Congzhengia minquanensis: one gene and its partner. The protein of the gene in region 1 binds, or shares a complex with, the protein of each later gene. Links are inferred from orthologs where the notes say so. Each region holds a gene or a part of one and is shown on either strand. Other genes may lie near its edges.

Region 1 (3,700 bases):
CAGGGTAGAGCGGGAAACGCTGAAAATTGCCGGGAGCGGCACGCCCGTGGCGGAGGTTGAGGCGTCAGGCGGCAAAGCTGTTCGCGCCACAGCCTATAAAACGGACGGAAGCGAGCTGCTTCACTTTGAAAGGGAACAGAACACCGCCGGCACTGTGACAGATGCAGTGACTGCAATATCGCTGGACCTGGCAAAACCGGGTGATGCGCCAAAACTGGTGAACGTTACGGTAAACACGTCAACCGACACAGCGGTTAAAGATGCGGACATAAGCCCTCCGGAGCAGTTTTACGACCTTTCTGCACTGGACGGGGAGGAAAAACAGAAGCTTGCAGAAAGTGTGAATCAGCGGCTAACCGGCGTGTTTACGCGGGCCGCGCTGGGATTTTTCATGTTTAGAAGATAAGGGGACAGGAATTTATGCAGGACAAAATGATTTATATAAAAGGTGCTAAGGAACACAATTTAAAGAATGTGGATTTAAAAATTCCCAGGGACAAATTTGTGGTGTTCACGGGGATTTCCGGCTCGGGAAAGTCTTCTTTGGCTTTTGACACGCTGTATGCTGAGGGGCAGAGACGGTATGTGGAGTCTCTTTCGTCTTACGCGCGTCAATTTTTAGGGCAGATGGAAAAGCCCGAGGTGGAATATATTGAGGGGCTGTCGCCGGCCATCAGCATAGACCAGAAGACCACGGCAAAAAATCCTCGCTCAACGGTAGGGACCGTTACGGAAATTTACGACTATTTAAGACTGTTATACGCCCGGGTGGGCATTCCGCATTGCCCAAAGTGCGGGAAAGAGATTAAAAAGCAAACCATTGACCAGATTGTAGACCGCATTATGGAATTGCCGGAAAAAACGAAGTTTCAGATTTTGGCGCCGGTAATCCGCGGCAAAAAGGGCGAGCACGCAAAGCTGTTTGAAGACGCTAAGAAAAACGGATTTGTCCGGGTGCGGGTCGATGGGCTGGTGTATGACGTTGCAGAAGAGATTAAGCTGGAAAAGAACAAAAAGCATACCATTGAAATTGTGATTGACCGGCTGGTTATGAAAGAAGGCATAGAGCAAAGACTGACAGATTCCATTGAAACCGCGTCAGGACTGGCATCCGGCACGGTGATTGTGGACGTTATCGGCGGCAGCGAAATGACATTTTCGCAAAACTACGCCTGCGACGACTGTGGCATCAGCATGGAGGAGCTTTCTCCCCGAATGTTTTCGTTTAACAACCCATTGGGAGCCTGCCCCTGCTGCTCAGGTATCGGCAGCATGATGAAGGTTTCGCCGGAACTGATTTTAGACCCCGAGCGCACGTTAAACGAGGGCGGGATTATGGCCTCTGGCTGGGGCTCAGCTGACAGCGAGGACAGCATGGCCCACATGTATTACGAGGCGCTGGGAAAAAAATATGGCTTTGATTTCGATACAAAAATAAAGGATTTGAGCAAAGAGGCGGTAAACGCTATTCTTTACGGCACAAAGGGCGAACGGCTGGAACTGTTTTTAAAACGCTCCTACGGCACGTCCCACTATTTCGCGGCCTTTGAGGGTATTATTAATAACTTAGAACGCCGCTACCGCGAAACCAACAGCGATTTTATGAAGATGGAAATTGAAAAGATGATGCGCTTTAAGCTGTGCCCGGAGTGCGGCGGAAAAAGACTCAGGCCGGATGTTTTGGCGGTTACCGTGGGCGGAAAAAACATTGACGAGGTGACCCGCCTGCCTGTGGACAAGGCAAGGGATTTTTTTGCGGCGTTAACCCTGTCTGAGCGGGACATGAAAATTGCGGAGCGCGTGTTAAAAGAGATTAACGAGCGCATCAGCTTCCTTTGCGATGTGGGGCTGGAGTATTTAACCCTGTCCCGGTCGTCGGGCACGCTGTCCGGCGGCGAAGCGCAGCGAATTCGTTTGGCAACACAAATCGGTTCGGGGCTGATGGGTGTTCTGTATATCTTAGACGAGCCCTCAATCGGCCTGCACCAGCGGGATAACAATAAGCTGCTGGCAACGTTACGTCGGCTGACAGATTTGGGCAACACGCTGATTGTGGTGGAGCACGACGAAGACACCATGCTGGAAGCGGACTATATCGTAGACGTTGGCCCCGGCGCAGGCGTGCACGGAGGCCGCATTGTGGCCCAGGGCACGGCGGAGGAGATTATGGCCTGCGAAAACTCTGCAACAGGGCAGTATTTAAGCGGAAGAAAGCAAATTCCTGTGCCTGAAATGCGCAGGAAAGGAAACGGGAACGTGCTGAAGTTTTTAGGCTGTGCTGAAAACAATTTAAAAGATGTCGACGTTTCCATTCCATTGGGAACGTTCACCGCTGTTACCGGTGTGTCTGGTTCGGGGAAATCGTCTTTAGTGAACGAAATTATTAACAAATATCTTTCAAAAGAGTTAAACCGTGCCCACAGCCTGCCGGGCAAGTTTAAAAAGGCGGAGGGTGTGGAGAATTTGGATAAAATTATTGACATTGACCAGTCGCCCATCGGCAGAACGCCCCGGTCGAACCCCGCCACCTATACCGGTGTGTTTGGCGATATCCGAGAACTGTTTGCCGCAACAAATGAGGCAAAAATGCGGGGCTATAAATCCGGCAGGTTCAGCTTTAACGTAAAGGGCGGGCGGTGCGAGGCCTGCTCCGGCGACGGAATTATTAAAATTGAAATGCACTTTCTTCCTGACGTGTTTGTGCCCTGTGAGGTATGTAAAGGCAAACGCTATAACAGGGAAACACTGGAAGTGAAATATAAAGGCAAAAACATTTACGAGGTTTTGGATATGACGGTGGAGGAGGGGTTAGAGTTCTTTTCCAGTATCCCCAAAATCCAACGCAAGCTGCAAACTCTTTACGACGTGGGGCTTTCTTATGTGAAACTGGGACAGCCCTCCACACAGCTTTCCGGCGGCGAGGCACAGCGTGTTAAGCTGGCCACGGAGCTTTCCAAGCGGGGAACAGGCAAAACCCTTTACATCTTAGACGAGCCTACTACCGGCCTCCACACGGCAGACGTGCACCAGCTTTTGGAGGTTTTAGACAGGCTGGTGGAAAATGGAAACACCGTTTTGGTAATTGAGCATAACTTAGACGTGATTAAAACGGCGGACTATATCATCGACTTGGGTCCAGAGGGCGGGGACAAGGGCGGCACCATTGTTGCCACCGGAACGCCGGAGGAAATTATGAAATGTAAAAATTCTTATACGGGTCAGTTCTTAAAGCTTCATATTGATAAGAACAGGCGAATAAACTAAAGAGAAGCGGCATGTCCGTATGCGAATACTTGGAGGGCCTGTTATGAAAAAGAAAAAACAAAAACGGGATTATTTTGTCAGCTGTATTGTGGCGGCAGCAGGGGAAAGCCGCCGCATGGGAGAAAACGTGAACAAGCTGTTTTTAGAAATCGGCGGCGCTCCCGTTATTGCCCATACTCTGCTGGCGTTGCAGAACAGCGGGTTTATTGACGAAATTATTGTTGCGGCAAAAGAGGAGGACATGTTAGACATCTCGGACATTGCCGCAGACTTTGAAATTGACAAACTGAAAGCCATTGTGAAAGGCGGCGCGGTGCGGGCAGAGTCTGTTAAGGCGGCGATTGCGGAACTTTCGGAGGACTGCGACCTGATTGCCGTACACGACGGCGCAAGGCCATTGGTTGATGAAGAAACTATTGCCGAGGCCGTGTCAGCC
Region 2 (4,239 bases), 240 kb from region 1 along the record:
ATAAAAATGTCTTTTCCATAATGTCCGCAATTTGATACTTGTCCGCACCAGTTTTCTTTTCTAATTCTTTCAGCTGTTCCTTTGTCGCAGCGTCATCTGCATTCACAATGGAGCGTGCGTTTGAAGCCTGCTCCTGGGTTAATGTCACACCCGCTTCCTTGGCTTTAACAACTGCGGTTTCAACGCGGATTAGCTCGTCCATTGCCTTTTCTTTTGCCACTTCAGATGCTTTTTTCCCGTCAATATCAGAATTCCAGTAATCGTCCCCGGCGTTTTCTCCGGCTTCTGAAATCATCTGGTCTTTTATCATTTCTAAATAATACTTATACTCTGCCTCCGTTACATCATTACCGCCCACCGTTGCGATTTTGCGCGAAACGGAAAGACCGTTGATGCTTGCTAAGAACACCGCTACCGCGCATATGATTACGATTGCGGCAATCCACTTAATTGTTGCCTTTAATGCGTTCAACAAAAAACACTCCTTTGTTTAATTGTAATAAATGTATTATACACTATTTAACATTACTATGCAAGAGTTTCTTGTATTTCTGTAATAAATTTTTTACAGAAAGAAGCAAATTTTCTTCTTTTTTCCTGTCAATTTTCAACACCATATAGGGCTTTGTGCCGGCTGAAACAAAAAATTTGCTGCCAAATTCCGACACCAGCCCCGCAATGGCTTCCAAGTCCATTTGCGTTTTAAAATAGCACAGAATGCTGTCGTCTTTCACTGTAATTTCGCTCAGTCCGCAGTTCTTTGCCATATATTTCACTTCGGCAACAGCTACGAGCGCGGCCACGCTGACCGGCATGTCGCCGAACCGGTCGCAGATTTCGCCCTCCACGTCCAGTTTATCCCCGTCGCTCTCAATGGAAGCAATTTTTTTATAAATATCTAACCGCTGGGCGTGGTTTTTAATGTAGCTGGGCGGAATGTAGGCCTCCACGTTAATATCCACTGCGGGCTGCCAGTCCTCTTCCTGGGGTATGCCTGAAAGCTCGCTTACGCTCTGGGAAAGCAGCTCGCAGTACATATCGTAGCCCACCGTGTCCATATGGCCGTGCTGCTGGGCGCCTAAAATGTTGCCCGCGCCGCGAATTTCCAAATCGCGCATGGCAATTTTAAAGCCCGAGCCGAACTCGGTAAATTCTTTAATGGCGCGAAGCCGTTTTGTTGCGTTTTCGTTTAGCACACGGTCGGGGCGGTAGAGCAGATAGGCAAAGGCACGCCGGTTGGTGCGGCCTACCCTGCCCTTTAACTGGTAGAGCTGGGAAAGGCCCATCCTGTTTGCGTCTTCAATAATAATAGTGTTCACGTTTTGAATGTCCAGTCCCGTTTCGATGATGGTAGTGCACACCAAGATGTCAATTTCACCCTCCAGCATTTCCATCATAATTTCCTCTAAGGGCTCTTCCTCCATTGCGCCGTGAGCCACAGAAATTTTTGCATCGGGAAACGCCTTTTGCAGTTTTCTTGCCACGGAGTCGATAGAAGAAATGCGGTTGTGAATATAGTAAACCTGGCCTCCCCGGGAAAGCTCCCTGCGAATGGCGTCGTTTGTCACCGCGTCGTTTTGTTCCATTACCACAGTGCGCACGGGGAACCGGTTTTCCGGCGGCTCGGTTAAAACGCTCATGTCGCGGATGTTAATCATAGACATGTGCAACGTTCTGGGGATAGGCGTTGCCGAAAGCGTCAGCACGTCCACATTGTGTTTCATTTCTTTAATGCGCTCTTTGTGCTTCACCCCGAAACGCTGTTCTTCGTCCACCACCAAAAGCCCCAGGCTTTTAAACTCAATGTCCTTTGCCAAAAGCCTGTGGGTGCCGATAACAATATCGATTTCGCCGCTCTTTAGCTGTTTTACAATTTGTGCCTGCTCCTTTTTCGTTTTAAACCGGGAAAGCTCCGCCACCTTTACGGGGAACTTTTTCATGCGGTTTGTAAACGTGTTAAAGTGCTGCATAACCAAAACTGTGGTGGGGGCTAAAATCGCCACCTGTTTCGAGTCCATCACTGCTTTAAAGGCGGCCCGCAGGGCAACCTCCGTTTTTCCGTAGCCCACGTCGCCGCAAAGGAGCCGGTCCATGGGGCGCACGCTTTCCATGTCCTGCTTCACTTCTGCAATTGATCGAAGCTGGTCGTCGGTTTCCACATAGGGGAACTCCTCTTCAAAGGTCTTCTGCCACTCGCTGTCTGGCGAAAAGGCAAAGCCTTTTGCGTTTTGCCGGGCGGAATAAAGCGCCACCAGCTCTTTTGCCAGCTCTTCTGTGGACTCTTTCACCTTTTTCTTCTGCCGGGCAAAGTCTGCGCCGCCCATTTTGTTTAACCGTACAACGCCGTCTTTTCCCACATATTTCTGCAAAAGGTCTAACTGGTCGGTGGGAACATAGAGAAAATCGTCCCCGTTATATTTCACTTTTAAATAGTCGTGCCGCTTGCCTTCCACCTCTAAAGTGTCAAGCCCCATATACTGGCCAATTCCGTGGGTGCGGTGCACCACATAATCGCCGATGTTTAAGTCGTTAAAATCCCGGATTCGGCTGGCAGAATCCATTTTTTTGCGCTTTAGCCTGCGCTTTGGGCTGCGCCCGAAGATTTCTTCTTCGCCAAAAAAGGCAACCTTTGCTTCTTCATAATAAAAGCCTTTTTTTAGGCCGCCGGGCATCAGATTGATTTTGCCTGCCACCGCCTGCCCGTGTTCTGCGTTTACTGCCGAAAATCCCGCAGCGGCAAGGTCGCCCTCTAAGGCCGCCTGTCTGTCCTTGTCCACAGAAAATACCACGGTATAGGTTTTGAGCCACTCGTTCAATTCCTCATAGAATTTGTCCCGCTCTGTCGGCGCTTTGCCGATTTCTCCGGCATTTATATGCACCTCTGCTTTGGGATGATAGTCCTGCGTTGAACGTGGAAGCTCCAAAAGCCCAACAAAGGGATGCTTTAACAGTTCATGAAGCACATCGTAGTAATTATGAATATATTTTTCCTGAAACTGAAAGTGTTTGTCCTTTTCTGCCAAGGCTTTCACCGTTTCTTCAATGTCCCAGTTTAAGCCCTCAACCCGCTCTGAAATGGCCTGGGGCTCGTTAAAAAACACAAAAGCGTCGTCTTCGAAATATTCCAAAACACAGGTGTCGGCATTCTTGGAGCGGAACGATTCGTCCGCCGGGCCGATTTTTGCATGTTCAATATTTTCCACAGAAACCTGGGTAAACACGTCGAAGGTGCGGATAGAGTCCACCTCGTCGCCGAACAGCTCAATTCGGAACGGATTTTCGGCAGACGGGGGAAACACGTCTATAATGCCGCCGCGGACGGAAAACTGTCCCTTGCCCTCCACCATGTCTTCTCTGGTGTAGCCCATGTTGGTAAGTTTTTTTGAAATTTCTGTGACTAAAAGTTCGTCCCCAACAGCAACTACGAGGGCGCTTTCGCGGTATGCGGCAATGTCCACCGTAAACTGCAGCGCCGCGTCGATGGACATAACTGTGACCGAATTTTTTGCGCCGCCTGCCAGCTTTTCAATAATTTCCAGCCGCTTGTTTTGCAGCTCGTGGCTTTTTGCGTCGGCTTTAAAAAACTCCAGCTCTTTCGACGGATAAAAATATGCCCCATCGGGAAAGTAGAACAAAAAATCCTCGGCTATTTTTTTCGCAGTGTAGTCGCTGTCGGTTATAAAAATGCCCTGGCGGCCAAATTCTTTGCACAGCATTGCTGCAAAGTGCGCTTTTGCAGGGGCATTTAATCCCACCACGTTCACCGCCTCTTTGCCTGAAAGCCTGCCAATATCCGAAAAGCCGCAAAGCTTCTTTGCGGCGTCTAAAAAAACATTCATTTAAAATACCTTCCCGTTATAGTTGTTCATTGCGCTTTCCGCACCGCTTCTAATAATTTCGGGCACGACCTCCTCCACCACACAATCCACCAGTTTTGACAGATGGGAAACCTCTTCTTTTGAAAACCGGCCCAAAACCCAGTCTGGCAAGTCATAATTTTCCGGCGGCGCGCCCACGCCGATTTTAATTCTGGTGAATTCGTCGGACGCAAGCTGGTAGATGATAGACTTAATTCCATTGTGGCCGCCGTCGCTGCCCTTTTTGCGAATTCTGAGCCTGCCACAGGGAAGGCTCACGTCGTCGTGAATGACAATCACATTTTCCGCCGGAACCTTGTAGTAGGAACAAATTTCCCTTAAAGCTTCCCCTGAAAGGTTTACAAAGGTCTGGGGTTTTACC

Evidence for each region.
Region 2: the proteins of uvrA (region 1) and mfd are in contact, whole or in part, in a crystal structure (PDB 4DFC), measured with the Escherichia coli proteins. The link is inferred for Congzhengia minquanensis from one-to-one orthologs.

Annotation. Positions count from the first base shown.
Region 1 is NZ_JACRSU010000001.1:331,744-335,443, reverse strand. The notes cover bases 80-3,464. They hold uvrA (excinuclease ABC subunit UvrA), read left to right. Parts: upstream 80-420; coding sequence 421-3,264; downstream 3,265-3,464. Other genes in these bases: ispD (2-C-methyl-D-erythritol 4-phosphate cytidylyltransferase), read left to right, coding at 3,308-3,464; H8698_RS01620 (hypothetical protein), read left to right, coding at 80-406. Outside these bases: more of H8698_RS01620, read left to right, coding at 1-79; more of ispD, read left to right, coding at 3,465-3,700. UniProt on the Escherichia coli protein: The UvrABC repair system catalyzes the recognition and processing of DNA lesions. UvrA is an ATPase and a DNA-binding protein. A damage recognition complex composed of 2 UvrA and 2 UvrB subunits scans DNA for abnormalities.
Region 2 is NZ_JACRSU010000001.1:574,502-578,740, forward strand. The notes cover bases 316-4,239. They hold mfd (transcription-repair coupling factor), read right to left. Parts: upstream 3,840-4,239; coding sequence 516-3,839; downstream 316-515. Other genes in these bases: H8698_RS02650 (peptidylprolyl isomerase), read right to left, coding at 316-472; pth (aminoacyl-tRNA hydrolase), read right to left, coding at 3,840-4,239. In the rest of the region: more of H8698_RS02650, read right to left, coding at 1-315. UniProt on the Escherichia coli protein: Couples transcription and DNA repair by recognizing RNA polymerase (RNAP) stalled at DNA lesions. Mediates ATP-dependent release of RNAP and its truncated transcript from the DNA, and recruitment of nucleotide excision repair machinery to the damaged site.